One region of the Serratia entomophila genome, then DNA from elsewhere that is predicted to be linked to it. Evidence: predicted binding sites of a transcription regulator. Region 1 holds the regulator's gene; each other region holds the start of a gene.
What was found. The regulator PurR, encoded in region 1, represses purine synthesis genes. The targets are predictions, from matches to a motif close to CANGCAAACGTTTGCNTG.

Region 1 (7,345 bases):
ATCACCTTCTTCTGACTGATGACCCGCAAGGAAAAAGCTTAGACAATTTCTGCGGGCGCATACGTTTACCGCGGAAAAATTACCCGCAGCGTCTGATATCCGACTATGAACAGAGGAAAATTTTAAGAAGGCTCCCAACGCAAAGGGCGCAGGATAAACACATCCTTAAAAAAGTGTGACGCCATACGCGTACACAATAGCTACTTGAGATATAGAGATTATAAGGTGTTACTTTAAAAGGTTGTTTTTGAGTATAGGCGTGCCGAGGCGCTTACTCAACCGTAAATCGCGCTCGGCAAAAATATTCTTTAAGTGACTATTAACCCAGGTAATTATGACGCCTGGTTAGCATGTTCCCGCGGCGCTTTCTGCTCCGCGTCGGCCGTTTTTCCCCGCTGCAGCCAATAGCCCAACGCGGCCAAAATCACCGTGGAAACCATCACCGTTACCGTCGCCAACAGCGGCTGGGCGATAAACGCCGAAACCAGCATGCTGGCGACAAAGCACAGGCCCAGCTGCAGGGTATTTTGCAGCGCCGCCGCCTTGCCGCTGCTTTCCGGGAACGGCGTCAGCGCATTGGCCACCATGATCGGGTAGCCGGCGCCGTTAACCAGTGCCATAACGCAAAACGGGATCAGCAAAGTGGTCAGGGTCGGTTCGGTTAGCGTCGCCACCAGATACAGCGCCACCATACTTATGCCGTAGGTTACCAACAGCCAGGGCAGCAGGGCTTTACCATTAATGCGTTTTAACGCGGCGCGGCAGCCATAGCCGCCGAGCAGGAAGGCCAGGGTTTGCGGCACATAACTCAGGCCGATATCATTCGGGCTGTAGCCCATGTCGCCAAGGATGAACGGCGAACCGGTCAGCCAGGCGAAAAAGCCGGCCGAGCAGGCGGCGAACATGGCGACGTTGCCGCTGAATACCGGCGACTTCAACAGCTGCCAGAAGCTGACGCCGCGGTTCTTTTCGGCGCTGGCCGCCGGTTGCGGTTTGGCATTTTCTTTCAGCAGCAGGGTCGGCAGCAGCAGCAGTACGGTGATGCCCAGCAGCACGGCGAAGATCGTCCGCCAGCTGCTATGGTTCAACAACCAGGCGCCCAGCAGCGGCGCCAGCGCCGGCGACAGCGCCACCAGCGGCATGATGGTGGCGAATACGCGGTTCGCCTTGCCGTCGCGGTAGCGATCGACCACCAACGCCTGCCAGGTCACCGCGGCGGAGCACACGCCGATCGCCTGAATAAAACGTAGCGACCACAGCTGCACGGCATTTTGCACCCATAGCATGCCGAGACAGCCGAGGGCGAACAGCGCCAGGCCGATCAGCAGCACCGGTTTACGGCCCAGGTGGTCGGAGAGCGGCCCCCACAGCAGTTGCGCAAAGGCGAAGCCGGCCAGGAAGATACTGAGGCTGGCGCTGATGGCGCCGGCGGAAATTTGCAGCTCTTCCCGCATGGCGCCGAAGGCGGGCAGGTACATGTCGGTCGCCAGATAACCCAGCATACTCAGGCCGGCGAGATAGAACATAAAGCCAAAGGAATTTCGCATGGTATTTCTCGTTAATATTTTGTTGTCGCAGGTTTTTAGCGCCGGCAAGTGTATCCGGCTGGATCTCTGCTTGTGAAACGGTAATATTTGCAAAGTGCTGTTAAAAAAATTGAAGGCAAGACAATGTGGTCTGAATACTCTCTGGAAGTGGTGGACGCAGTGGCGCGCACCGGCAGTTTCAGCGCGGCGGCGCAGGAGCTGCACCGGGTGCCGTCGGCGGTCAGCTATACGGTGCGCCAGCTGGAGCAGTGGCTGGCGGTGCCGCTGTTCGAGCGGCGCCATCGCGACGTGGAGCTGACGCCGGCCGGCGCGCTGTTTATCAAGGATGCGCGGGTTGTCATCAAAAAAATGCTCGACACCCGCCGGCAGTGCCAGCAGGTGGCCAACGGCTGGCGCGGCCAGCTGAACATCGCGGTGGACATCATCGTCAAACCGCAGCGCTGCCGCCAGCTGGTGCTGGACTTTTATCGGCACTTTCCCGACGTGGAACTGCAGGTTCAGCCGGAGGTATTCAACGGCGTGTGGGATGCGCTGGTCGATGGGCGGGCGGAGATGGCGATCGGTGCGACGCGCGCGGTGCCGGTCGGCGGCGGTTTTGCCTTCCGCGATATGGGGTATATGAACTGGCTGTGCGTGGCCAGCCCAGGGCACCCGCTGGCGCAGTTGGCCGGCCCGCTGCATGACGACCAGCTGCGGCCCTATCCCTCGCTGTGCCTGGAAGATACCTCGCGCAACCTGCCGAAGCGCGTAACCTGGACGCTGGATAACCAGCGGCGGCTGGTGGTGCCGGATTGGGTTTCGGCGCTGGATTGCCTGTGCGCCGGGCTGTGCGTCGGCATGATGCCGGCCCACCGGGTTTTGCCGTTGGTGCAGCGGGGCGAACTGGTGGCGCTGCAGCTGCAGCAGCCGTTTCCCGCCAGCCCCTGCTGCCTGACCTGGCAGCAGGATAAACCCTCACCGGCGATGGCCTGGCTGCTGGAATATCTGGGGGACAGTGAAACCCTGAACCAAGAGTGGCTGGGTGAAACGCTGCCGGAAGCCGCGCGGGCTCCCGGCAGCGGCGATTAGCGGCGGTAGTCGATGAACGGACCGTCGGCGACCGAACGGCGCTCGATCAGCTTCGGATGCACCTCTATCACCTGCGACTCTTCGCGCTTGCTGATGATGCGATCCAGCAGCATGGTGAAGGCCATTTCGCCCAAACGCTCCTTGGGCTGGTGGATAGTGGTCAGCGCCGGGGTGAAGTAGCGGGCGTTGCGCACGTTGTCGTAGCCGATCACCGAAATATCCTGCGGCACCCGCAGGCCCAATTCGTCGGCGGCGCAGATGGCGCCCATCGCCATGATGTCGCCGCCGCAGAACACCGCGGTCGGGCGCTGTTTTTGCGACAGGATCTGATGCATCGCCTTGTAACCGGATTCCGGTTCGAAGTCGCCCTGGACTATCCATTCGTCGCGCACCTCGATATTGGCTTCCTGCATCGCCTTCAGGAAGCCCTGATGGCGGCCGCCGCCGGTGTTGCGCGCCAGCTGGCCGGGAATGGCGCCGATATCGCGATGGCCGCGTTCGATCAGATAACGGCCGGCCAGGTAGCCGCCTTCGAAGGCGTTATCGATGATGGTGTCGGTAAAGTCACCGCGCGCCGCGCCCCAGTCCATCACCACCATTGGGATATTGCGGTAGTCTTCCAGCATGCCCAGCAGTTGGTCCGGGTATTCCGAGCACATCACCAGCAGCCCGTCGACGCGTTTTTGCGCCAGCATCGCCAGGTAGGCGCGCTGCTTGTCCAGGTTGTTGTGCGAGTTGCACAGGATCAGCGTATAGCCCTTGCTGTAGCAGCTGTTTTCCACCGCCTCAATCACTTCGGCAAAGTAGGGCGCCTCGCTCGAGGTGGCCAGCAGGCCGATCGACTTGGTGTGATTGACCTTCAGGCTGCGCGCTACGGCGCTCGGTGAGTAATGCAGTTCTTTGATTGCGGCCCACACGGCCGCTTTGGTCTCTTCGGCGACGAAACGAGTCTTATTGATGACGTGCGAAACGGTGGTGGTGGAAACGCCAGCGCGTTTGGCCACATCTTTAATCGTTGCCATGTAAGAAATGACTCCTGAACTTACATGTTGCAGCATGTAAGTGTGATGTTAATCGTTTGCCTGCGTAGATCCTCCTCCAGAGAAGCGAAAACTGAGTTTTTAGTGTATTGAAGTCGTCAGCGCTTGGTCAGGAGGGGCATTGTTGCCGGTACGCAGTTGTGAACTGCGAATTTTGTCGCATATTGAGCAAAAGGGGAAGAGGTAATCGGTATTATAAACAGGGAAATGATAACAAGATTTTATTGGCGAACTGTGGGAAAATGATTTGACGTACTAATTGTGCGCCTTTTATCCTTGGGAAAGCCTATCTGAGAAGGAGTAGTAATGGATACCGATCTGAAGATGTCGCTGTTCACCACCCTGTGTGCGCTGGCCGTGATCATTGCCTTCAGCTTCACCGCCGCGTTGAACTGAATCCCCGGCATTAAAAAGGCGCAGCTTGCTGCGCCTCGTCGCTCTCCCCGGCGGTTATCCGCGTTTTTCTGCAGCACAGGTCCGGTACGCCAACGCCCGGAGGTTCTCCAGGCATTTCGGTCGCGTATCGCGCCAGCCTGGTATTAGCGGATGGTTTTCGGCGTCACTACCCGGCGGGCGCCGATGTAGTGGTTCTGCCAGTAGTCGTTGTCGAGCTGGCTGATGCGGATCTCTTCGCCGGTACGCGGAGACTGGATAAACTTGCCGTTGCCGAGGTAAACGCCGACATGATCGGCCACGCCGCGGTTGTTGATGCGGAAGAACACCAGGTCGCCGCTTTCCAGTTCGTTTTTCTTGATCGGCGCGGCGTCGCGCAGGTGATACATCTCATTGGCGGTGCGCGGCATCTTGATTTTTACCACGTCCTTATAGGCGTAATAAATCAGGCCGCTGCAGTCAAAGCCGGTGCGCGGCGAGCTGCCGCCCCAACGATAAGGCTTGCCCATCTGATCCATCAGCTTGGCCATGGCAGTTTGTTTGGCGTGCTGATAGCGTTTTTTATGCGCCGGGCTAAGCTTCAGCGGCTTATCATCGAGCACCAGTTTGGCGGTTGCCATACCGGCTTCGCGGTGGCGACCGTAGCCTTTTTTGTAGCCCTTTTTCGGTGGGGTGACTTTGATCTTGGCGATTTTCTGGGGTTTGGCTTTCGACTTGGCGCTGACAATCTTTTTAGCGGTTTTCTCGGGTTTGGCCTTGGCGATCTTGGTTTTTTTCTCGCTTGCCGTGACTTTGGCTTTTTTGCCGGCCTTTACCGCTTTCTTTTTTTTGCGGTCATCCGGCCGTGCTTCATTAACATGGCTCTTGCGCTGCTCGGCGGCAACACGCGCCTGTGGCGCAGCGTGCGCCAAATTGAAGAATAGCTGCGTAAATAACAGCACAAAAAGCGTAAGAATTAAACGCATGTCGATGTCACCAACCTTGGCCCCGAAACGGATATCGAAAGAGTCACAGTATTCCCGAATTTCGCCATATAAAACAGCGAAGAACTCATAAATGATAATCCATATTGTGAGAAAAAGTTAATAGCATTTTTTTTGGTTTAAAATCAACCTGTTGATGTATAAAAAAACATCACCTCGTTTCCGTGGATATTATAAAGCGGGCGGTTGGGCCGCCAAAATATATTAGTGAAATGGTCGGATTAAAAATGTTATTCTGAGCGTATGTTTTAACCGGAATGGCGTTGCCGGTGAAGCGCGATCGGCGGCGGGTGAATGCCCTTGCAAAAGATGGCGTTTTCTTGCGGCTGTTCCAGCCGCTACAATAGCCCGTGTGATGCATGTTGTAGCCATGAGATGTGGCCTGAGGAAGCAATAAATGACGACGACGATTGAAAAAATTCAGCACCAGATTGCTGAGAACCCGATTCTGCTGTACATGAAAGGCTCGCCAAAGCTGCCAAACTGCGGTTTTTCCGCACAGGCGGTTCAGGCGCTGTCCGCCTGTGGCGAGCGCTTTGCCTACGTTGATATTTTGCAAAACCCGGACATCCGCGCCGAGCTGCCTAAGTACGCCAACTGGCCGACGTTTCCACAGCTGTGGGTTGACGGCGAATTGGTCGGCGGCTGCGATATTATCATCGAGATGTATCAGCGCGGGGAACTGCAGCAGCTGATCAAAGAAACCGCAGAGAAATACAAAGAGCAGGAAGACCAACAGCCTTAATCGGCCGGCGGCTTGTTGCCATCGCATATCGGGCGGCGCCAGTGCAGACTGGGCCGCCCGATTTTTTTGTCAGTCGTCGAGGTCGCCGGCGGCCAGCGGCCAGCCGCCGAGGCGTTTCCAGCGGTTGACCAGCTCGCAAAACAGCAGGGCGGTTTGCTCGGTGTCGTACAGCGCCGAATGCGCCTGGCTGCTGTCAAATGGCATGCCGGCGGCGATACAGGCTTTCGCCAGCACCGTTTGGCCCAGCACCAGCCCGCTCAGCGCCGCGGTATCGAAGGTGGCGAACGGGTGGAACGGGTTGCGCTTCAGGCTGGCGCGCTCGGCGGCGGCCATCAGGAAGCTGTGATCGAAGTTGGCGTTGTGCGCCACGATAATGGCCCGGTTGCAGCCGCGATCCTTGATGCCTTTGCGCACCGCTTTGAAAATGGCGTGCAGCGCGTCATATTCGCTGACCGCGCCGCGCAGCGGGTTGTGCGGATCGATGCCGTTGAACGCCAGCGCCTCCGGTTGCAGGTTGGCGCCTTCAAAAGGCTCAACGTGAAAGTGCAGGGTTTCATCCCGCTGCAGCCAGCCGTCCTCGTCCATTTTCAGCGTGACGGCGGCAATTTCCAGCAACGCGTCGGTTTTGGCATTAAAACCGGCGGTTTCAATATCTATTACTACGGGATAAAACCCACGAAAACGACCACTCAGGGCGTTAAGATCACTTTTTTCGGCCATCAGTTTCTTATCTTCATCGAATGCAGCGCGCATTATGGCAAATTTTGCGCCCGGTTGCAGGCGCTTATCACGGGATAAAAAGAAGGGCGCCGCTGCGCCCTGGGGTAGCCTTACTTGCCGAGGCCGTGGCCGGCGTGCTTGTTCTCGATCAGTTCGATCTTATAGCCGTCCGGATCTTCGACAAAGGCGATCACCGTCGTGCCGCCCTTGACCGGGCCGGCTTCTCGGGTCACTTTGCCGCCGGCGCGGCGAATGCCGTCGCAGGTGGCCGCCACATCGTCGACGCCCAGCGCCAGATGGCCGAATGCGGTGCCCATTTCGTAGCTTTCGGTGCCCCAATTGTAGGTCAGTTCAATCACTGCGCCTTCGCTTTCATCGCTGTAGCCGACAAACGCCAGCGAATATTTGTATTCCGGGTTCTCGCTGGTGCGCAGCAGGCGCATGCCTAATACCTTGGTATAGAAGTCGATGGAGCGTTGCAGATCACCGACGCGGATCATGGTATGGAGTAAGCGCATAATTCCTCTGATTGGCTGTGCCGTTGCCAACGGCGGGTGGGTCGAGGCGAAACTCAGTATAGCGTTGTCGCACAAGGGAATTCAACGCAGTATGAGTGACAGCGTCACACCTGTTGACCGAAAAAAAACGGCCATGATGCTGTCATGGCCGCTGGGGGGGATAAAGGTTCGTTAGTTGGTCAGGAACGGATAATCGGTATAGCCTTCGGCGCCGCCGCCGTAGAAGGTTTCCGGCTTGGGGTCGTTAAGCGCGGCATGCTGCTGCAGGCGCTCCACCAGATCCGGGTTGGCGATATAGCTGCGGCCAAAGGCCACCGCATCGATAAAGCCT
Region 2 (7,345 bases), 2.4 Mb from region 1:
TGGGTGCGGTGGTGCTGTCGATCACCGGCGTTGAGGCGCTGTACGCCGATATGGGCCACTTCGGCAAGTTCCCTATCCGCCTGGCCTGGTTCACCGTAGTGCTGCCTTCTTTGGTGCTCAACTACTTCGGGCAGGGCGCGCTGCTGTTGAAAAACCCTGAGGCGATCAAGAACCCGTTCTTCCTGCTGGCGCCGGATTGGGCGCTGATCCCGCTGCTGATTCTGGCGACGTTGGCGACGGTAATCGCCTCGCAGGCGGTGATTTCCGGCGTATTCTCGCTGACCCGCCAGGCGGTGCGCCTGGGCTATCTGTCGCCGATGCGCATTATTCATACCTCGGAAATGGAGTCCGGCCAGATCTACATTCCGGTGATTAACTGGATGCTGTATATCGCGGTGGTGTTGGTGATCATCGGCTTCGAACACTCCAGCAACCTGGCGGCGGCGTACGGCATTGCGGTGACCGGCACCATGGTGCTGACCAGCATTCTGGTCACCTCGGTGGCGATCAAAAACTGGCACTGGAACCGCTTCTTCGCGGTCGGCATTCTGATTATCTTGCTGATCATCGACGTGCCGATGTTCTCCGCCAACGCCCTGAAGCTGTTCTCCGGCGGTTGGCTGCCGCTGACGCTGGCGCTGGTGATGTTCATCATCATGACCACCTGGAAGAGCGAGCGCTTCCGGCTGCTGCGCCGCATGCATGAGCACGGCAATTCTCTCGAGGCGATGATCGCGTCGCTGGAGAAATCGCCGCCGGTGCGGGTGCCGGGTACGGCGGTATTCATGTCGCGCGCCATCAACGTGATCCCTTTTGCGCTGCTGCATAACCTGAAGCACAACAAGGTGCTGCACGAGCGGGTGGTGTTGCTGACGCTGCGCACCGAAGATGCGCCTTACGTGCACAACGTGCGGCGGGTCACCATCGAGCAGCTTTCGCCGACTTTCTGGCGGGTGGTGGCCAGCTACGGCTGGCGTGAAACGCCGAACGTCGAGGAGGTGTTCCACCGCTGCGGGCTGGAAGGGTTGCCGTGCCGCATGACGGAAACCTCGTTCTTTATGTCGCATGAGTCGCTGATCCTCACCAAGCGGCCGTGGTATCTGTTCCTGCGCGGCAAGCTGTTCATTGCCCTGAGCCGCAATGCGCTGCGCGCGCCGGACCAGTTCGAAATCCCGCCGAACCGGGTGATAGAACTCGGCACCCAGGTCGAGATTTAATTCCCTCTCAGGGGCTCAGCCATGCTGGGCCCCTGTTGTTTTCGCTTTACGCCGGCGGGAGCGAAACGTTTCGATAGCGATCACACTTCTGCGTTATCCCGGTTGCCTTCCCGTGCCGTTTTTTTAAACTCGCCAGAGAGCGAAACGTTTCGCTGTCGGAGTGAGAACATGAAAAAAGGCGTATTACTGAATTCTGACCTGTCCGCCGTGATTGCCCGGCTTGGCCATACCGATCAGCTCACCCTGTGCGATGCGGGGCTGCCTATACCGGCGGCGACGCAGCGCATCGATCTGGCGCTAACCCAGGGCGTGCCGACATTTTTGCAGGTTGTCGGCGGGGTGACGCAGGAGATGCAGGTAGAAAGCGCCATCATGGCGGAAGAGATCGTTGAGCAGAATCCTTCGCTTCATCAGGCGTTGCTGGCCCATCTCACCGAGCTTGGCCAGCGCCAGGGCAACAGCATCAGCGTGCGCTATATCAGCCATGAGGCGTTTAAAGCGCAGACTGAGCACAGCCGGGCGGTGATCCGCAGCGGGGAATGTTCGCCTTATGCGAACGTGATCCTGTGCGCCGGCGTAACTTTCTGAGGCATTTATGCAACCTTTACTGCAACTGAAAGGGATTGATAAAGCCTTTCCCGGCGTGAAGGCGCTTTCCGGCGCCGCCCTCAGCGTGTATCCCGGCAGGGTGATGGCGCTGGTGGGCGAAAACGGCGCCGGGAAATCCACCATGATGAAAGTGCTGACCGGCATCTACCAGAAAGACGCCGGCAGCCAGCATTTTCTCGGCAAAGAGGTGGTGTTCAATGGGCCTAAAGATTCGCAGGATGCGGGCATCGGCATTATTCATCAGGAGCTTAATCTGATCCCGCAGCTGACGATTGCGGAAAACATTTTCCTCGGCCGCGAATTCGTCAACCGTTTTGGCCGCATCGACTGGAAGCGCATGTACGCCGAGGCCGACCGGCTGTTGGCGCGCCTTAATTTGCGCTACAGCAGCCACCGGCTGGTGGGCGAACTGTCGATCGGCGATCAGCAAATGGTGGAAATCGCCAAGGTGCTGAGCTTCGAATCGCAGGTCATCATTATGGATGAGCCGACGGATGCGCTGACCGACACCGAAACCGCCTCCTTATTTAAGGTGATCAACGAGCTGAAGGCTGAGGGACGCGGCATCGTCTATATCTCGCACCGGTTGAAAGAGATCTTTGAAATTTGCGATGACGTCACCGTGTTCCGCGACGGCCAGTTTATTGCCGAGCGCCCGGTGAGCGAGCTGCAGGAGGATTCGCTGATTGAAATGATGGTCGGCCGCAAGCTGGAGGAGCAGTATCCGCGGCTCCGGCTGCCGCGCGGGGAAAAACGCCTGCAGGTCAGCCACCTTTCCGGCCCCGGCGTTAACGACGTCAGCTTCACCCTGTACCGCGGCGAAATTCTCGGCGTGGCCGGGCTGATGGGCGCCGGGCGCACCGAACTGATGAAAATCCTCTATGGCGCAGCGCCGCGCAAAGCCGGCACCGTCACGCTCGATGGGCATGAGGTGGTTACCCACTCACCGCAGGACGGCCTGGCGAACGGCATCGTTTATATCTCTGAAGACCGCAAGCGCGATGGCCTGGTGTTGGGCATGTCGGTGAAGGAAAACATGTCGCTGACCGCGCTGCGCTATTTCAGCCGCGCCGGCGGCAGCCTGAAGCAGACCGAAGAGCAGCAGGCGGTGGGCGACTTCATTCGCCTGTTCAACATCAAAACGCCGTCGATGGAGCAGCCGATTGGCCTGCTTTCCGGCGGCAATCAGCAGAAAGTGGCGATCGCCCGCGGCCTGATGACCCGGCCGAAGGTGCTGATCCTCGACGAACCGACGCGCGGCGTCGACGTCGGCGCCAAAAAAGAGATCTATCAGTTAATCAACCAGTTCAAGCAGGAAGGGCTGAGCATCATTTTGGTGTCTTCGGAAATGCCGGAGGTGCTGGGCATGAGCGATCGCATCCTGGTGATGCACGAAGGCCGGCTCAGCGGCGAATTCCCGATTGAACAGGCCACCCAGGAAGCGTTGATGGCTGCGGCCGTCGGCAAGCAATACGGCGTAAAGCAGGAGTAATCAGATATGAGTTCCCAGACTGTCGCAAAGCGCTGGTTCAGTAAAGAGTGGCTGTTAGAGCAAAAATCTCTGATTGCCCTGCTGGTGCTGATCGCCGTGGTCTCTTCCATGAGCCCGAATTTCTTCACCCTGAACAATCTGTTCAATATTCTGCAGCAAACCTCGGTGAACGCCATTATGGCGGTGGGGATGACGCTGGTGATCCTCACCTCCGGCATCGATCTGTCGGTGGGATCGCTGCTGGCGCTGACCGGGGCCGTCGCGGCCTCGATTGTCGGCTTTGAGGTGAATGCGGTGGTGGCCGTTGCGGCGGCGCTGGCGCTGGGGGCCGCGGTGGGCGCCTGCACCGGGGTGATCGTCGCCAAAGGCAAGGTGCAGGCGTTTATCGCCACCCTGGTGATGATGTTGCTGCTGCGCGGCGTCACCATGGTGTACACCAACGGCAGCCCGGTCAATACCGGCTTTACCGACGTGGCCGACGCCTTTGGCTGGTTCGGCATCGGCCGCCCGCTGGGGGTGCCGACGCCGATCTGGATTATGGCCATCGTGTTTATCGCCGCCTGGTACATGCTGCACCACACCCGCCTGGGCCGCTATATTTATGCTTTGGGCGGCAACGAAGCGGCGACCCGCTTGTCCGGCATCAGCGTCGATAAAGTGAAGATTATCGTCTATTCGCTGTGCGGGCTGCTGGCGGCGTTGGCCGGAGTGATCGAGGTGGCGCGCCTGTCTTCGGCGCAGCCGACCGCCGGCACCGGCTACGAGCTGGACGCCATCGCCGCGGTGGTGCTGGGCGGCACCAGCCTGGCCGGCGGCAAGGGGCGCATTGTCGGCACCCTGATCGGCGCGCTGATCCTGGGCTTCCTGAATAACGGCCTGAATTTACTGGGTGTTTCTTCCTACTACCAAATGATCGTGAAGGCAGTGGTGATACTGCTGGCGGTTCTGGTAGATAACAAAAGCAACAAGTAACCTCCCCCTACAGGAATCACGATGATGAAAATGAAAAAACTGGCAGTTTTAGCCTCCGCGTTCGCCCTCAGCGCCACTTTGAGCGCCAACGCGCTGGCCAAGGACACCATCGCGCTGGTGGTCTCCACCCTCAATAACCCGTTCTTCGTTTCTATGAAGGAAGGCGCGCAGCAGGAAGCCAACAAGCTGGGTTACAACCTGGTGGTGCTGGACTCGCAGAACAACCCGGCGAAAGAGCTGGCTAACGTGCAGGATCTGATGGTGCAGGCGCCTAAGCTGCTGCTGATCAACCCAACCGATTCCGATGCAGTCGGCAACGCCATCAAGATGGCCAACCAGGCCAAAATCCCGGTCATCACCCTGGACCGCGTGGCCGGCAAGGGCGAAGTGGTTAGCCATATCGCTTCGGATAACCGCGTGGGCGGCAAAATGGCCGGTGACTTCATCGCCAAAAAAGTGGGCGCAGACGCGAAAGTGATCCAGCTGGAAGGCATTGCCGGCACCTCCGCGGCGCGTGAGCGCGGTGAAGGCTTCAAACAGTCGCTGGATCAGAATAAATTCAAACTGCTGGCCAGCCAGCCGGCCGATTTTGACCGCACCAAAGGCCTGAACGTGATGCAGAACCTGCTGACCGCGCATCCGGACGTGCAGGCGGTGTTCGCCCAGAATGATGAAATGGCGCTGGGCGCGCTGCGTGCGCTGCAAACCGCCGGTAAATCCGACGTGGTCGTGGTAGGCTTCGACGGCACTGCCGACGGCGTGAAAGCGGTGGAAGGCGGCAAGCTGGCGGCTACCGTAGCGCAGCGCCCGGATCAGATCGGCGTGATCGGCGTGGAAACCGCCGATAAAGTGCTGAAAGGCGAAAAAGTGCCGGCGACCATTCCGGTGGATTTGAAACTGGTCACCAAATAAGTCATACCCGCGCCATCTGATGATGGCGCGCAATTCAGGAATCAATGCGATGGAAACAGGTAAGCTGGTGGTTCTGGGCAGCATCAATGCCGATCATATCCTCAATATTGAACACTTCCCGCAGCCGGGTGAAACGGTGATCGGGAAACAGTATAAGGTGGCGTTCGGCGGCAAGGGCGCTAACCAGGCGGTGGCGGCCGGGCGCAGCGGGGCGGATATCGCCTTTATCGCCTGCGTGGGCGCCGACGATATCGGAGAACGCATCCGCCGACAGCTGGCGACCGACTGCATTGATACCCAACCCATCGAGGCTATCGCCGACAGCACCACCGGCGTGGCGCTGATTTTCGTCAACGCCGAGGGCGAGAACGTGATCGGTATCGATGCCGGCGCCAATGCTGCGGTAACGCCGGACTATCTGGCGCGCTACCGCCAGCAGGTGATCGACGCCGATGCCCTGTTGCTGCAGCTGGAATCACCGCTGGAGACGGTTACCGCCGCCGCGCGCCTGGCGAAGCAACATCAAACGCAGGTGATCCTCAACCCGGCGCCGGCTCGTGAGCTGCCGGACGAGCTGCTGGCGACTATCGATATGATCACTCCCAACGAAACCGAGGCCCAGCGCCTGACCGGCATCGCGATAGGCAACGACGACGACGCGGCGCGCGCGGCGCAGGCCCTGCACGACAAAGGCATCGCCACGGTGATCATTACCCTCGGCAGCCGCGGGGTATGGCTGAGCGAAAACGGCAACGGCAAGCTGGTGCCGGGCTTCAAGGTGAAAGCGGTAGACACCATCGCCGCCGGCGATACCTTTAACGGCGCGCTGGTCACGGCATTGCTGGAAGGGAAAACCATGGCGCATGCGGTGCGCTTCGCCCATGCGGCGGCGGCGATCGCCGTGACCCGCCCCGGCGCGCAACCCTCCGTGCCTTGGCGCGAAGAGATCGACGCCTTCTTGCAGCAGCAGGAGTAATGCCCCCTTGGCCACCATGAAAGATGTCGCCCGCCTGGCGGGCGTTTCAACCTCCACCGTTTCGCATGTGATCAATAAAAATCGCTTTGTCAGCGACAGCGTGCGCGACAAAGTCATGGCGGCCGTTGAACAGCTGAACTATGCGCCATCCGCCCTGGCGCGCAGCCTGAAGCTCAATCAGACGCGCACCATCGGCATGCTGGTCACCTCCAGCAACAACCCGTTTTATGCCGAAGTGGTGCGCGGCGTTGAGCGCAGCTGCTACGAACGCGGCTACAGCCTGATCCTGTGCAATACCGAAGAAGACGCGGCGCGCATGAATCGCAGTATGGAAACCCTGCTGCAAAAGCGCGTCGACGGCTTGCTGCTGATGTGCACCGAGAATCACCGGCCGTCGCAAGATGCGCTGAGCCGCTACCCTTCTTTACCTATCGTGATGATGGACTGGGCGCCGTTTGAAGGCGCCAACGACATTATTCAGGACAATTCGCTGCTGGGCGGTGAGATGGCGACCGATCACCTGATCGCCCGCGGCTATCGCAAAATAGCCTGCATCGCCGGCCCGCAGGATAAAACCACCGCCCGCCATCGCCTGGAGGGTTACCGCAACGCCATGCGGCGCGCCGGGCTGCCTGTTCCGCCGGAATACGAAGTGCACTGCGATTTTGAGTTTGAAGGCGGCGTTCACGCCATGCGGCAGCTGTTGGCGCTGGATGAGCCGCCGCATGCGGTGTTTGCCGGCAACGATGCGGTGGCGGTGGGTGTCTATCAGGCACTGTACCAGGCCAGGCTGTCGGTGCCGCAGGATATGGCGGTGATGGGCTATGACGATATCGAACTGGCCAAATACCTGGCGCCGCCGCTGAGCACCATTCATCAGCCGAAGGATTCGCTGGGTGAGTTGGCGATTGATGCGTTGATCAACCGCCTGCAAAACCCGGAGCGCGAAGCGCAGGTGCTGGTGCTGACCCCCGAGCTGGTGGAGCGCGCCTCGGTAGGCTGCCGCTAGCCGGCTGCCTTCGCTTCTTTTTTGGGCTCCTGGCCGCTAATCAAATTGCGGCCATCCTTTCTTCTCAACAGCATAAAGACCAACGCCGAAGCCACGGTGACTATCCCCATGGTAATAAAGGTGTAGTGGAAGTGGTCAATCATGGTGCCGAGCGACAG
Region 3 (7,345 bases), 460 kb from region 1:
GCGCGCAGTTCGCCGAAGACGCCAGCCCGATGGCGCACGCCATCCGCCCGGATAAAGTGATCGAAATGAACAACTTCTACACCCTGACGGTGTATGAGAAAGGATCCGAAGTGATCCGCATGATGCATACCCTGCTGGGCGAAGCGAACTTCCAGAAAGGCATGCAGCTGTATTTCGAACGTCACGACGGCAGCGCCGCCACCTGCGATGATTTCGTGCAGGCGATGGAAGACGCTTCCAATGTCGATCTGTCGCTGTTCCGCCGCTGGTACAGCCAGTCCGGCACGCCGCTGCTGACGGTGCGCGACGACTACGACGCCGAAAAACAACAATATCGTCTGTACGTCAGCCAGAAAACGGCGCCGACCGCCGATCAGCCGGAAAAACTGCCGCTGCACATTCCGCTGGATATCGAGCTGTACGACAGCGAAGGCCACGTCATTGCGCTGCAAAAAGACGGCTCGCCGATCGGTAACGTGCTGAACGTGACAGAAGCCGAGCAAACCTTCGTGTTCGACGATGTGGCGCACAAGCCGGTGCCGTCGCTGCTGCGCGAGTTTTCTGCGCCGGTGAAGCTGGACTATCCGTACAGCGATCAGCAGCTGACCTTCCTGATGCAGCACGCGCGCAATGAGTTTGCTCGCTGGGATGCGGCGCAAAGCCTGCTGGCTACTTATATCAAGCTGAACGTGGCCAAACATCAGCAGAAGCAGCCGCTGTCGCTGCCGCTGCACGTGGCCGACGCGTTCCGCGCCGTGTTGCTGGATGAGCAGTTGGATCCGGCGCTGGCGGCGCAGATCCTGACGCTGCCGTCAGAGAGCGAGATAGCCGAGCTGTTCGCCACTATCGATCCGGAAGCGATCGCGGCGGTGCATGAGGCGATCGTTCGCTGTCTGGCGAAGGAAATGGCCGACGAATGGCTGGCGGTGTACCACGCCAACAAGACCGAGGGTTACCGCGTTGAGCATGGCGATATCGCCAAACGCGCGCTGTGCAACGTTTGCCTGGGCTACCTGGCCTTTGGGGAGGACGTGGCGCTGGCCGACAAACTGGTGAGCGAACAGTATCGCCAGGCGGACAACATGACCGATTCTCTGGCGGCGCTGTCCGCAGCGGTGGCGGCGCAGCTGCCGTGCCGCGACGCACTGCTGGCGGCGTTCGACGAACGCTGGCACCAGGATGGGCTGGTGATGGACAAATGGTTCGTGCTGCAGGGCGCCAGCCCGGCGGCGGACGTACTGACCAAGGTGCGCGAGCTGTTGAAGCACCGTTCGTTCAGCCTGGGCAACCCGAACCGCACCCGTTCGCTGATTGGCGGTTTCGCCTCCGGCAACCCGGCGGCCTTCCATGCCGCCGACGGCAGCGGTTACCAGTTCCTGGCGGAAATCCTCAGCGATCTCAACCAGCGCAACCCGCAGATCGCCGCGCGCCTGATCGAGCCGCTGATCCGCCTGAAACGCTACGACGCCGGCCGCCAGGCGCTGATGCGCAAAGCGCTGGAGCAGCTGAAAGGGTTGGAAAACCTGTCGGGCGATCTGTACGAGAAGATCAGCAAAGCGCTCGACGCCTGATTGACAGCACCACCATATAAAAGGGACGGCAAATGCCGTCCCTTTTTTAATTCACTGCCCGGCGCGCCGCCACGGGCTGTGGCGGCGATAACACCCGCTCCAGCACCTCGGCTTCCAACTCCGCCAGTTTGGCCGAACCTTTGCGGCGCGGCCGCGGCAAATCGATTGCCAGATCCAGGCCGATGCGGCCCTCCTCAATCAGGAGTACCCGATCCGCCAAGGCTATCGCTTCGCTGACGTCGTGCGTGACCAGCAACACGGTAAAACCGTGCTGTTGCCACAAATTCTCTATCAGCCCTTGCATCTCGATGCGGGTCAGCGCATCCAGCGCCCCCAGCGGCTCGTCCAGCAGCAGCAGGCGAGGGCGGTGGATCAGCGCGCGGGCCAGCGCCACCCGCTGCTTTTGCCCGCCGGACAGCGCCGCCGGCCACTCGTTGGCCCGGTCCGCCAGGCCGACGGTCTCCAGCGCCTGCAGAGCGTTGTCGCGCCAGTGGCCGCGCAGACCGAGACCGACGTTGTCGATAACCTTTTTCCACGGCAGCAGCCGCGCGTCCTGAAACATCAGGCGAGTATCCTCTTTGGCGCTGCTGAGCGGGGCGTTACCGGTCAGCAGTGCGCCGCTGCTGGCGTTTTCCAGGCCGGCCATCAGGCGCAGCAGGGTGCTTTTGCCGCAGCCGCTGCGGCCGACTACCGCCACAAATTGTCCGGAGCTAATGCGCAACTGAATGTTGTCCAGCACGGTGCGGTTGCCGTAACGCTTGCCGATGGACTCCAGCGTCACCGGCGTGCCTTGTGGAATGCGAGCGGGAAGGGTCATAGCGCTTCTCCCTGTTTCAGTTGATAGGCCGGGTGCCAACGCAGCCAGACGCGTTCGAGCAGCTGCGCGCCCACGTCCGCCAGCTTGCCGAGCAGGGCGTACAGCACGATAGCCACCACCACCACGTCGGTCTGCAGGAATTCACGGGCGTTCATCGCCAGATAGCCGATCCCCGAGTTGGCGGAAATGGTTTCGGCGACGATCAGCGTCAACCACATAAAGCCGAGGGCGAAACGCACCCCGACCATGATGGAGGGCAGCGCGCCGGGCAGCACCACCTGGGTAAACAGCCGGAAACCGCTCAGGCCGTAGCTGCGCGCCATCTCCAGCAGCCCGCGATCGATATTCTTGATGCCGTGATAGGTATTGAGGTAGATCGGGAACAGCGTACCGAGCGCCACCAGAAAGATCTTGGCGGACTCGTCGATGCCGAACCACAGTATCACCAGCGGGATCAGCGCCAGATGCGGCACGTTGCGGATCATCTGCACCGAGCTGTCGAGCAGGCGTTCGCCCCAGCGCGACAGGCCGGTGATAAAGCCGAGGATCAGGCCGATGCTGCCGCCGATGCTGAAGCCGATCAGCGCGCGCCAGCTGCTGATGGTCAGATGCTGCCACAGTTCACCGCTTTTGGTCAGTGACCAGAAGGCGGTGATTACCGCGCTGGGCGCCGGCAAGATGCGGTTGGAAAGCCAGCCGGCCTCAACGGAGATTTGCCAGATAACCACCAACGCCACCGGCAACGCCCAGGGCGCCAGCCGGTTCAGAATGCGTTGCGTATTTTTCGCCATCACGTTGCTCCTCAGCTTTGTGACACTTTTTGCGGGACGTAAATATTGGCCACCACTTCCCCCTGCGGCCGCAACGGACGCACCTGCGCCGGCGCTTCGTTTTTCACCAGATCGAGATGCGGGAACAGCAGCTCGCCGACGCGATAAGCCTCTTCCAAATGCGGGTAGCCGGAGAGAATAAAGGTGTCGATCCCCAGATCGGCGTATTCCTGCATCCGCGCCGCTACCGTTGGGCCATCGCCCACCAGCGCGGTGCCGGCGCCGCCGCGCACCAGGCCGACGCCGGCCCACAGGTTCGGACTGATCTCCAGATTGTCTTTCTTGCCGCCGTGCAGCTCGGCCATGCGCCGTTGCCCTACGGAATCGAAACGCGCAAAGGCCTGTTGGGCATTGGCGATGGTCTGGTCGTCCAGATTAGCGATCAGCCGGTCGGCGGCGCGCCAGGCTTCTTCGGTGGTTTCCCGCACGATCACGTGCAGACGAATGCCGAAGCGCACCTGGCGGCCTTTGGCCGCCGCTCTGGCGCGCACCTGCTCAATTTTCTCTTTAACCTGCGCCGGCGGCTCTCCCCAGGTGAGGTACATCTCTACCTGCTCGGCGGCCAGATCCTGCGCGGCATCGGAAGATCCGCCAAAATAGAGCGACGGGCGCGGCTGTTGCACCGGTGGGAACAGCAGCTTGGCGCCTTTCACCTGAATGTGTTTGCCGTTGAAATCAACGGTTTCCCCTTCCAATACCCGGCGCCATACCTGGGTAAACTCGGCCGAGGCCTCGTAACGCTCTTCGTGGTTGAGGTGCAGGCCTTCCGCCGCCAGCTCTTCCGGATCGCCGCCGGTCACCAGGTTAAACAGCGCGCGGCCGTTGGACAGGCGATCCAGCGTCGCGGCCTGCCGCGCCGCCAACGTGGGGGAAATAATGCCGGGGCGCAGCGCCACCAGGAATTTCAGCCGCTGGGTAACCGGGATCAGCGACGCGGCCACCAGCCAGGAGTCTTCGCAGGAGCGGCCGGTGGGGATCAGCACGCCGCCGAACCCCAGGCGGTCCGCCGCCTGGGCAATTTGTTGCAGGTAGCCGTGATCGACGCTACGCGCGCCTTCAGCGCTGCCCAGGTAGTGACCGTCACCGTGGGTGGGCAAAAACCAGAAAACGTTAAGGCTCATCGTTAGTTCTCCAAAATTATTGCGCGCTTGGGCGCCAGATGCGTTGCGAGATATCCACTTTCACCGGCACCAGGTGGTTGGCGTAAAACAGATCGGCGGTTTGTTGCTGGGCGGCGATGGTGTGCGCATCCAGCGGCGTGATGGCGGTCGGGGGGCGATGGTCCAGATAGCTGGCGATCACCTTTTCCGGCAGCCCCATGGCGTTGGCCAGCAGCGTGACGCTCTGCGCGCGGTCACTGCGGGTGAGCGCGTCGGCCTGGGTCAGCACGCCCAGTACCTGGCTGATAAAGGGGCCGTTGGCTTCGACGTAGGGGCGTACCGCCAGGTAGAAGGAACCGGTTTGGTTGAGATCGGTGCCGTCGCCGAGCACCCGCACGCCGCCCTGCAGCAGCGCGGCGGAATAGTAAGGATCCCAGATCGCCCAGGCATCGACGTTGCCCTGCTGAAATGCGGCGCGTGCGTCGGCCGGGGTCAGATAGACCGGTTGAATATCGGTGAATTTCAGCCCGGCCTTTTGCAGCGAACGCAGCAGCAGATTGTGTGAGCTGGAGCCCTTCTGGAAGGCAACCTTATGGCCTTTCAGTTCGGCGACGTTTTTGATCGGGCTGTTTTCCGGTACCAGGATCACTTCCGCCTTGGGTTTGGGCGGTTCGACGCCGACGTACAGCAGGTCGGCGCCGGCGGCCTGGGCGAAGATCGGCGGGATATCGCCGGTGCTGCCCAAATCGATGCTGCCGACGTTCAGCGCCTCCAGCATTTGCGGGCCGGCCGGGAATTCAATCCAGCTGATTTTTGTGGCGGGAAAACGCTTCTCCAGCAGCTGATGGCTTTTTGCCAGCACCAGGCTGACCGATCCTTTTTGGTAGCCAATACGGAACTGGGCGGGATCTTGTGCGCTGGCGGCGTTAGCCCACGCCAGCGACAGCAGGCCCATCAGGGCGGTGGCGCCAAACCAGTGCCGCAGAACAGATCGCTTCATATTGATGTCCTTTTCCGGGGCGTTTCAGGCGGTCTGTCTGGCCGACAGGGGGAGGGGGACCCTCAGAGAGGGCGGCTTGCGGCGGCCCAGCGCCAGGTAGAAGCTTTCCAGCGCCTCCTCCAGCCGGCCGGCGACGCCGTCCGACAACGTGACCTGTTCGCCGCTGAGCTGCACCTGGCTGTCATCGGCGAATACGCCGTGCAGCACTTCCTGCGCCTTCAGCGCCGCCAGTACCGGCTTCAGGGCGTAGTCCACCGCCAGCATATGGCCGACGGAACCGCCGGTGGCCAGCGGCAGCACCACCTTGTGGTCCAGCGCGCGCTCCGGCAGCAGATCCAGCAGGGTTTTCAACGCGCCGGAGAATGAGGCTTTATAGACCGGGGTGGAAATCAACAGGCCGTCCGCCTGCGCCAGCTGCTCGGTGAAGGCTTTGATAGCCGGGCTGTTAAAGTTGGCGTACAGCAGGTCTTCGGCATCGAAGTCGTGCAGGGTATAAGCGATCACCTCTACGCCTTGTTGCCGCAGCCAGTTCTGGCTTAGGGTAAGCAGGCCCGCCGAGCGCGACGGGATGCGTGGGCTGCCGGCCAGTGATATAACGCGCATTACCACTCCTTATAACTAAATGTTAGGTTTAATTAGAAAATGTTCAGGAAGTGTTTTAAAGCTAACAGCAAAGGGGCGCGTTTTTTAAATCTCATTTTTTGATTTTGATATGCGTAAAAGCGGATTTGCTTCAATTTCAGCGCAGGGCAAGAAAACGATTGCGTAAAAAGGCCTTTTTTTGCCTTTAATCAATTCCAATTGGGCCGGGGATACCGGATAATACGCCCCCGGTTTGCAACCGGGAAATCAGGAGAGTCCATGTACTACCCCATCATCAGGAAAGCGTTGTTCCAGCTCGATCCCGAGCGCGCGCATGAATTGACCTTTCGCCAGCTCAGCCGCGTTACCGGCACCCCATTAGAGTTTCTTGTTCGCCAGTCCGTGCCGACCAAACCGGTCAGCTGCATGGGGCTGTCGTTTAAAAACCCCCTGGGATTGGCCGCCGGTCTGGATAAAAACGGCGAGTGCATCGACGCGTTCGGCGCCATGGGTTTTGGCCATGTCGAAGTGGGCACCGTGACCCCGCGCCCGCAGCCGGGTAACGACAAACCGCGCCTGTTTCGGGTGGTGGAGGCCGAAGGCCTGATTAACCGCATGGGATTTAATAACCAGGGTGTAGACAATCTGGTTGAAAACGTTAAGAAATCTCATTTTGGCGGCATTCTTGGGATCAATATCGGCAAGAATAAAGACACCCCGGTCGAGCAGGGTAAAGACGATTATTTGATCTGCATGGATAAAGTTTATCCTTATGCCGGTTATATCGCGATTAACATTTCGTCACCCAATACCCCGGGTTTGCGATCCTTGCAGTATGGTGAAGCGCTGGACGATCTGTTAGCGGCGATTAAAAATAAGCAGCAGGAATTACATGCGCGCCATCACAAATATGTGCCGGTGGCGGTAAAGATCGCGCCGGATCTTTCTGAGGAAGAATTGATCCAAATAGCCGACAGCTTGGTGCGGCATAATATCGATGGAGTGATCGCCACCAATACCACGCTGGATCGTAAATTGATCCAGGGATTAAATTATTGCGAACAAACGGGCGGCCTCAGCGGGCGTCCGCTGCAGTCGCGCAGCACCGAAGTGATCCGTCGCCTGTCTACCGAGCTGCAGGGGCGCCTGCCGATTATTGGCGTGGGCGGGATTGACTCGCTGACGGCGGCGCGCGAAAAAATAGCGGCCGGGGCGACCCTGGTGCAAATTTATTCCGGGTTTATCTATCACGGCCCGCGTTTGATTAAAGATATCGTTACCCATATCTAATATTTTTCCTTTCATTTTATCTCGGGGGTTTATTTCTGCCCCCAGCTCGTCTATATTTTGTTCGTTAGCATAAATATCGTTCGCGGAATTATCCGATGTTTAAGCAACTTTATCGGTGATAAAATCACCTTTTAGGGTAAATACGGCGTTGGCAT
Region 4 (7,345 bases), 570 kb from region 1:
CCACCTGGCCCGCATGCTTGCGCAGCGAATCGGCGCGCCGGGTTAGCAGCAGCGTCGGTTCCGGGTGGCAGATTATCGGGATCAATACCGCCGCTGGCCGCACATTGAACGACATCTGCGCGGCCTGCGGCAGCTGCAGCTGAAAGCGGCTGATAAACGCGGCCAGCGAAGCCGGATAGTTCGGTGGGTTCATGAGAGGCTAAACTCCCCAAGCTGCGGCAGAATGCGGCCGACCTTGTCAAAGGTTTCCTGGTATTCCGCCTGCTCCTGGCTGTCCGCCACTATGCCGCCGCCGGCGGAACAGTGGATGCGGCCGTTTTCGGTGACCAGGGTGCGGATGGTGATGTTGGTGTCCATGGTGCCACAGGCGCTGAGATAGCCGATGCTGCCGCAATAGGCGTTGCGGCGCTGCGGCTCCAGCTCTTCGATGATGGCCATCGCCCGCACTTTGGGGGCGCCGGTGATCGAACCGCCGGGGAAACAGGCGCGCAGCAGCGCGGTGGCCGGCGTGGCGTCCGGCAGCGTTGCCGTAATGGTGCTCACCAGATGGTGCACAGCCGGGAAAGGTTCTACGGCAAACAGTTCCGGCACCCGCACGCTGCCTGGCAGCGCAACCCGGCCAATATCATTGCGCAGCAGATCCACGATCATCAGGTTCTCGGCGCGGTCCTTCGGCGAACCGGCCAGCCGGCGCGCCTGCTCGGCATCCTGCGCCGCATCGTTCAGGCGCGGCAGCGTGCCTTTGATCGGCCGGGTTTGGATCTGTTGCCGCTCCAGCCACAGAAAGCGTTCGGGAGACACGCTCAGCACGCTGTTTTCAGGCAGGCGGAGAAACGCGGAGAAGGGCGCGCGGTTGCTGGCGCTCAATTGCCGGAAAGCCTGCCACTCATCGCCGGCGTAATCGGCGGAAAAACGCTGCGCCAGGTTGATTTGATAGCAGTCGCCGCTGCGCAGATAGCGCTGGATACGCTGAAATTTTTCACCATACTGCCGGCGAGTCATATTGGCGCGCCAGGCGCCGGTCAGGGCGAACGGCCGCTGCGGTTTCGCCTGCTGGCGGCTCAGCCACTGCCAGCGCTGTTCCACATCCTGATAGCTGAGCAGCGTCAGTTTTTGCAACTGGTGATCGGCTATCAATGCCCAGTCATAAATGCCCACCGCCATATCCGGCAGCGCGATGTCTGCTTCCGCCAACTGCGGCAGTTGCTCAATTCTGCGGCCCAAATCATAGCCGAACAGCCCCAGGGCGCCGCCCTGAAAAGGCAGATCGGCGTTAAACGCCGGCCGCCAGGCCTGCTCCGCCAATTGCTGCTGCAGCAGGCTGAAAGGATCCGCAGTGGACTTCTCGCCGCTTTCGCCCTGACGCGTTTCGGTGATGGCGCCGCGCGTCGTCAGCGTGACGCGCGGGTCGGCGACCAGGATGTCGAAACGGTTGTGCGAATGCTCGGCGAAGCCTGAATGCAGCAGCATCGCCCACGGCTGGTGGGAGAGCGGGGCAAAGAGTTCCAACAGGGCGCTGCGTGTATAAGGCAAAGACTTTATGTTTGGTGCGGTTACGCTCATTGACTTCAATAAACCTGACTCTCGGAGACGGCGGTGTCTGCCGTTATTCTGCCATAGTCGGCGGTGGCGCGCATGTCCCGTCGTATGTGAGCCCATGCACACTTCACATAAACAATGGTTAAACAACTTTGCGGTGAAGCATTTTTTGCGCCATTAATATTAATTCAATATGTTAAAAATTTATGCTCCCGGTTGCCGGAGCCGCAATTAGCCACAGCGGCCGTCAATGGCTGAAATATAAAAAGTGACCGGGAACCTGGCCTTGTCAGTTGTTTCGGTTTGTTATCAAAAGAATGAGCGCGGCTATGCCGTTTTACTTGGCAATGTGGGATCCCGGTAGACGAATTATTTCGTCATGCAACTTTTTATGGCTGTCTTAACGGCGTTTTGGCACAAAAAGACAATGTTAAGCAAAGCGTATGAGGCACTTGCTGAAAACGCTGGGCAATATTTCTGCACCAGGTTTAACCACAACGCCCACTGATATTATTAAAAGATAAAAGAATTATTTTGTTACATTATTTAAGAGCTAATTATGTCGTTAATATTAAGCGTCATCGTTCCGCTGCATAATGCGGGAGAACTGTTCGAGCCTTTCCTCGCATCGCTGCTGGCGCAGCGCGAGCGGCGGCTGGAAGTGATCATCGTTAACGACGGTTCGACCGACGGTTCCGGTGATATTGCCCACCGTTATGCGGCGGAATATCCGCACATCAAGGTGATCGATCAGGCTAATTCCGGCGTATCCAACGCGCGTAATGCCGGGCTGGCTATGGCCAAAGGGAAATATGTGGCGTTTCCTGATGCCGATGATTTGCTGGCGCCGGATATGTATTCCACGCTGATCGAATTGGCAGAACGGCACCAATTGGACGTTATGCAATGCAACGGCGAACGCTATTTCGCCAGCCGGGATGAATTGCAGACAATTTTTCCTCTGCAACGGCTGAGCAGCACAGAAGTGATCAGCGGCGTACAGTGGTTTGAGCGTGCGTTGAAATCACGCAAGTTTATTCACGTCGTGTGGTTAGCGGTATATCGGCTTGATTTTATCCGGCAGCACCGGTTGTATTTCGAGCCCGGCCTGCATCACCAAGATATTCCCTGGACGACGGAAGTGATGTATAACGCGCAGCGGGTCAAGTACCTGAGTAAACCTTTGTATCGCCAGCGGGTACACGATCAGTCGATCAGCAATCGCCGGCGAACCGGCAAGGCCAATGTGCAGTATCAGCGGCACTATATGAAGATTGTCGACATGCTCCAACAGCTCAACCGACGCTACGCGAATAAAATCGCCATTCGCCCGGCATTTCATTGGCAGATTGCCCGCGAGGCGCTGGGTATTTGCCACAGCATTCGCCGTGAGCCAGAGCTGGCGGCGCAGCGCCAGATCACCGAAGAGTTTTGCCAACGCGGCATCGACAAGGCGATGGCCGCCAACGCGCGCGGCCTCAAACAGGGCTGGCATGTGTTGCTATGGCAGCATCGTCTGAAACAATGGCGCGGCGGCGGCGCTTGCTCGCAGACGGCCTGATCACAAGCGTTGGGATCTGCCCTGTTAAGGCGTATACTCGCCCTCCATTTTGCTGGAGATAAACACATGCTTGCAGGTATGCCATCACTGAGCCACTCAGAACAACAGGAAGCGGTGGAACGCATCCATCAATTGATGGAACAGGGCATGAGCAGCGGTGAGGCCATCGCCCGCGTCGCGCAGGAAATCCGCGAAAAACACCAGGGCGATCGGGTCACGGTGCTGTTCGATGACGAAGAAGAAGACGAAGAGCAGCCGGAAGAGCAGGCTGAGGACAGCGATTACGACGAAGAAGAAGACGAAAACTACTGATGTTGTCGGGGGCCGGGATCCCGGCCCCGCTTGGGTTACCCTGTGATAACCACTGCCGCTGCGGCCTGCTTGGCCAGCTCCACTGCATGTTCCACGGTTTCCGCCGTCGCCAGGGCGACGCCCATGCGACGCTGGCCGTTAATTTCCGGCTTGCCGAATAAGCGCAACTGATTGTGCCCGCTCAGGGCGCGGTCGAGGCCGCTAAAGCGCAGATCGCCGCTGGTCAGCTGCGGCAGGATCACCGCCGAAGCGGAAGGGCCTGACTGGCGGATTGCCCCGACCGGCAGGCCCAGGAAGGCGCGCACGTGCAGAGCAAATTCAGACAGATCCTGTGAGATTAGCGTGACCATGCCGGTGTCGTGCGGGCGTGGTGACACTTCGCTGAAGATAACTTCGTCGCCGCAGACAAACAGCTCAACACCGAACAGACCATAGCCCCCCAGGGCCTTCACCACCTGTTCCGCAATGCTCTGCGCGCGGTTCAGCGCCAGTTCGGACATCTGCTGCGGCTGCCAGGATTCACGGTAGTCGCCATCCTCCTGCCGGTGGCCGATAGGGGCGCAGAAGTGCACGCCGTCTACGGCGCTGATGGTCAGCAGGGTAATTTCAAAATCAAATTTCACCAGACCTTCGACGATCACCCGGCCGCCGCCGGCGCGGCCGCCCTGTTGGGCGTAATCCCAGGCGGCTTTCAGCTGTTCAGGGCTGCGGATCAGGCTTTGCCCCTTGCCCGAAGAACTCATTACCGGCTTGACGATGCACGGGTAACCTATTTGCTCTATCGCCTGATGGAAGGCGGCTTCGCCGTCGGCGAAACGGTAGCTGGAGGTGGGCAGGTTCAGGGTTTCCGCCGCCAGGCGACGGATGCCTTCACGGTTCATGGTCAGGCGGGTGGCTTCGGCGCAGGGCACCACGCGGTGGCCCTGTTGCTCCAGCTCGACCAGCATGCCGGTGGCGATAGCTTCGATTTCCGGCACGATGTAATCAGGGCGTTCCTGTTCAATGACGGCTTTCAGCGCTTCGCCGTCCAGCATGTTGATGACGTGGCTGCGGTGCGCCACGTGCATGGCGGGGGCATCGGCGTAGCGGTCGACGGCAATCACCTCCAGCCCCAAACGCTGGCATTCGATGGCGACTTCTTTACCCAGCTCGCCCGAGCCGAGCAGCATAACGCGGGTGGCGGAGGGGCGCAGGGCGGTTCCAATCGTTAACATAGTCTCGTACCTGGATCGATGAAGATTAATGCGGTCTGATAATGGGAGTGCAGTATATACGAAAACGTTTGCGCGTGCAGCCGCCGAGCGATGCCAATGGCGCTATATTCCCCGATGCTTCTTGCTAACTTGCTGTTTTTATAACAAACAAAAACATTTGCCCTCTATGGGGGATTGTGAGTTAATAAGCGGCGGCGAGGAAAGGCCTACTTATGTCAGGGTTTTCGCGTCTCTGTGCCGCAACGGCAGATTTATCAAGTAAGGAAAGACAAATGAGCAAGATCACTGGTCACGTTAAATGGTTTAACGAAAGCAAAGGTTTCGGCTTTATCACCCCGGCTGATGGTTCCAAGGACGTTTTCGTGCATTTCTCCGCAATCGTCAGCGATGGTTTCAAAACTCTGGCGGAAGGCCAGCAGGTTGAGTTCTCCATCCAGGACAGCCAACGTGGCCCGGCCGCAGCCAACGTCGTCGCTATTTAACGACTCCGCTGCCAAAAAAACCCGCCGCCGGCGGGTTTTTTTATGCCCGAATCCCGTAAGCCAGCCCATCTCTGTTATCATCTGCGCTGATTCGGCGCCTGCCCGCGGGCGCGCCGCCATTCCATTCGCCATATAAGAGTTATCGCCGTGAGCACAGTTTCTTTTTCTTCCCTGCCGCTGCCAGCCGAACAGTTGGCCAACCTCAACGAACTGGGGTATGCCGCAATGACACCGGTGCAGGCCGCAGCCCTGCCCGCCATCCTGCAAGGGCAGGACGTGCGCGCCAAGGCCAAAACCGGCAGCGGTAAAACGGCGGCGTTCGGCATCGGCCTGCTGGATAAAATCAACGTCGCCCAGGTGGCCGCTCAGGCGCTGATCCTGTGCCCGACGCGCGAGTTGGCCGATCAGGTGAGCAAAGAGCTGCGCCGTCTGGCGCGCTTCACCCAGAATATCAAAATACTGACCCTGTGCGGCGGCCAGCCGATGGGGCCGCAGCTCGATTCGCTGGTGCATGCGCCGCATATTGTGGTGGGTACGCCGGGCCGCATTCAGGAACACCTGCGCAAGAAGACTCTGATGCTGGATGAACTGAAGGTGCTGGTGCTGGACGAAGCCGACCGCATGCTCGACATGGGCTTCGCCGACGATATCGACGACGTTATCGGCTATACGCCGCAGCAGCGCCAGACGCTGCTGTTTTCCGCCACTTACCCGGCCGGCATCGAGCGTATCAGCGCGCGGGTGCAACGTGAACCTTTGAACGTGGAAGTGGACGGCGACGAAGATCTGCCGACCATCGAACAGCGTTTTTACGAAACCACGCGCGATCAGCGCCCGGCGCTGCTGGTGTCGGCGATCCGTCACTACCAACCTTCTTCCTGCGTGGTGTTCTGCAACACCAAGCGCGACTGCCAGAGCGTATTCGAGGCCCTGGAGGCGCGCGGCATCAGCGCGCTGGCGCTGCATGGCGATCTGGAACAGCGCGATCGCGATCAGGTGTTGGTGCGCTTCGCCAATCGCAGCTGCCGGGTGCTGGTGGCGACAGACGTCGCCGCGCGCGGTCTGGATATCAAAGATCTGGCGCTGGTGGTCAACTACGAGCTGGCGTTTGATCCGGAAGTGCACGTTCACCGTATCGGCCGCACCGGCCGCGCCGGAATGAGCGGCCTGGCCATCAGCCTGTGCACGCCGCAGGAAATGGCGCGGGTGCACGCCATCGAAGATTACCTGCAGATGACGGTCAACTGGGCGGCGGTGTCTGAACTGAGCGGTGCGGCCAATACGCCGCTGGAAGCCGAAATGATCACGCTGTGCATCGACGGGGGCCGCAAGGCGAAAATTCGCCCCGGCGATATTCTCGGCGCCTTGACCGGCGACGCCGGGCTGACGGCGGCGGAAGTGGGCAAAATCGATATGTTCCCGGTGCATGCGTATGTGGCGATCCGCAAGGCCAGCGCCCGTAAGGCGATGCAACAGCTGCAGCAGGGCAAAATAAAAGGCAAAAGCTGCAAGGTCCGCTTGTTGAAATAACGCAATAGCGGGGAGCCGGCTTGCTCCCCGCAAAGAATCACTTTATACTGTATTTATATACAGTATTTGGCTTTGAGGACGCACACATGGCAGTTGAAGTAAAATATGTGGTGGTGAGAAGGGGTGAGGAAAAAATGACTTTCGCAAGCAAGAAAGAAGCCGACGCCTACGACAAGATGCTGGATCTGGCCGATAACCTCGGCGACTGGCTGCAGCAGTCACCGCTGAACCTTGACGACGAGCAGCGTGAAGGCCTGAGCTTCTTCCTGGCGGAAAACAAAGACGCGTTGGCGCAGATCCTGCGCGGCGCGGCGCCGGCTGAAAGTGCTAAGAAACCGGCCAAAGCGAAAGCGGAAAAAACCGTTGCTACCTCAAAAGAGGGGTCTGCGTCAGAAAAGCAGGCAGCATAATGGCTTATGTTGCGGTGCTGTGATGAAAAAGGATCTAAAATGACCCGTGAAATAACTTTCTTCAGCCGTTTTGAGCACGATATTTTGGCCGGGCTCAAAACCATTACCATCCGGGACGCCAGTGAAGCGCACTTCCAACCGGGTGAACGGTTGCGCGTCAGCCGTAATGAAGACGGCGTGTTTTTCTGCTGTATCGAGGTGTTGTCGGTGACGCCGGTGCGCCTGGAAGCGCTGACGGAGCAGCATGCGCAACAGGAAAATATGTCGCTCGGTGAGCTGAAGCAGGTGATCAAGGAA

Region 2: a site for PurR is predicted at 1,355-1,372, ahead of rbsD (D-ribose pyranase). Genes of this name have one in related genera too.
Region 3: a site for PurR is predicted at 6,069-6,086, ahead of pyrD (quinone-dependent dihydroorotate dehydrogenase). Genes of this name have one in related genera too.
Region 4: a site for PurR is predicted at 4,684-4,701, ahead of purT (formate-dependent phosphoribosylglycinamide formyltransferase). Genes of this name have one in related genera too.

Annotation. Positions count from the first base shown of each region.
Region 1 is NZ_CP082787.1:2,273,674-2,281,018, forward strand. Features, by position in the region: gene punC (purine nucleoside transporter PunC) at 333-1,547, opposite strand; gene punR (DNA-binding transcriptional activator PunR) at 1,671-2,615, shown strand; gene purR (HTH-type transcriptional repressor PurR) at 2,612-3,637, opposite strand; gene cydH (cytochrome bd-I oxidase subunit CydH) at 3,962-4,051, shown strand; gene KHA73_RS11190 (C40 family peptidase) at 4,195-5,013, opposite strand; gene KHA73_RS11195 (Grx4 family monothiol glutaredoxin) at 5,429-5,776, shown strand; gene rnt (ribonuclease T) at 5,846-6,529, opposite strand; gene gloA (lactoylglutathione lyase) at 6,607-7,014, opposite strand; gene nemA (alkene reductase) at 7,186-7,345, opposite strand, start outside.
Region 2 is NZ_CP082787.1:4,857,972-4,865,316, forward strand. Features, by position in the region: gene kup (low affinity potassium transporter Kup) at 1-1,217, shown strand, start outside; gene rbsD (D-ribose pyranase) at 1,386-1,805, shown strand; gene rbsA (ribose ABC transporter ATP-binding protein RbsA) at 1,813-3,318, shown strand; gene rbsC (ribose ABC transporter permease) at 3,325-4,290, shown strand; gene rbsB (ribose ABC transporter substrate-binding protein RbsB) at 4,315-5,202, shown strand; gene rbsK (ribokinase) at 5,252-6,178, shown strand; gene rbsR (ribose operon transcriptional repressor RbsR) at 6,186-7,187, shown strand; gene mdtD (multidrug transporter subunit MdtD) at 7,184-7,345, opposite strand, start outside.
Region 3 is NZ_CP082787.1:1,812,412-1,819,756, forward strand. Features, by position in the region: gene pepN (aminopeptidase N) at 1-1,571, shown strand, start outside; gene ssuB (aliphatic sulfonates ABC transporter ATP-binding protein) at 1,618-2,388, opposite strand; gene ssuC (aliphatic sulfonate ABC transporter permease SsuC) at 2,385-3,179, opposite strand; gene ssuD (FMNH2-dependent alkanesulfonate monooxygenase) at 3,191-4,339, opposite strand; gene KHA73_RS08840 (sulfonate ABC transporter substrate-binding protein) at 4,356-5,273, opposite strand; gene ssuE (NADPH-dependent FMN reductase) at 5,343-5,921, opposite strand; gene pyrD (quinone-dependent dihydroorotate dehydrogenase) at 6,180-7,190, shown strand.
Region 4 is NZ_CP082787.1:2,842,326-2,849,670, reverse strand. Features, by position in the region: gene KHA73_RS13915 (CoA pyrophosphatase) at 1-193, opposite strand, end outside; gene pabB (aminodeoxychorismate synthase component 1) at 190-1,563, opposite strand; gene KHA73_RS13905 (glycosyltransferase) at 2,099-3,100, shown strand; gene KHA73_RS13900 (YoaH family protein) at 3,167-3,412, shown strand; gene purT (formate-dependent phosphoribosylglycinamide formyltransferase) at 3,448-4,626, opposite strand; gene cspE (transcription antiterminator/RNA stability regulator CspE) at 4,899-5,108, shown strand; gene dbpA (ATP-dependent RNA helicase DbpA) at 5,256-6,638, shown strand; gene KHA73_RS13880 (YebG family protein) at 6,725-7,048, shown strand; gene yqfB (N(4)-acetylcytidine aminohydrolase) at 7,088-7,345, shown strand, end outside.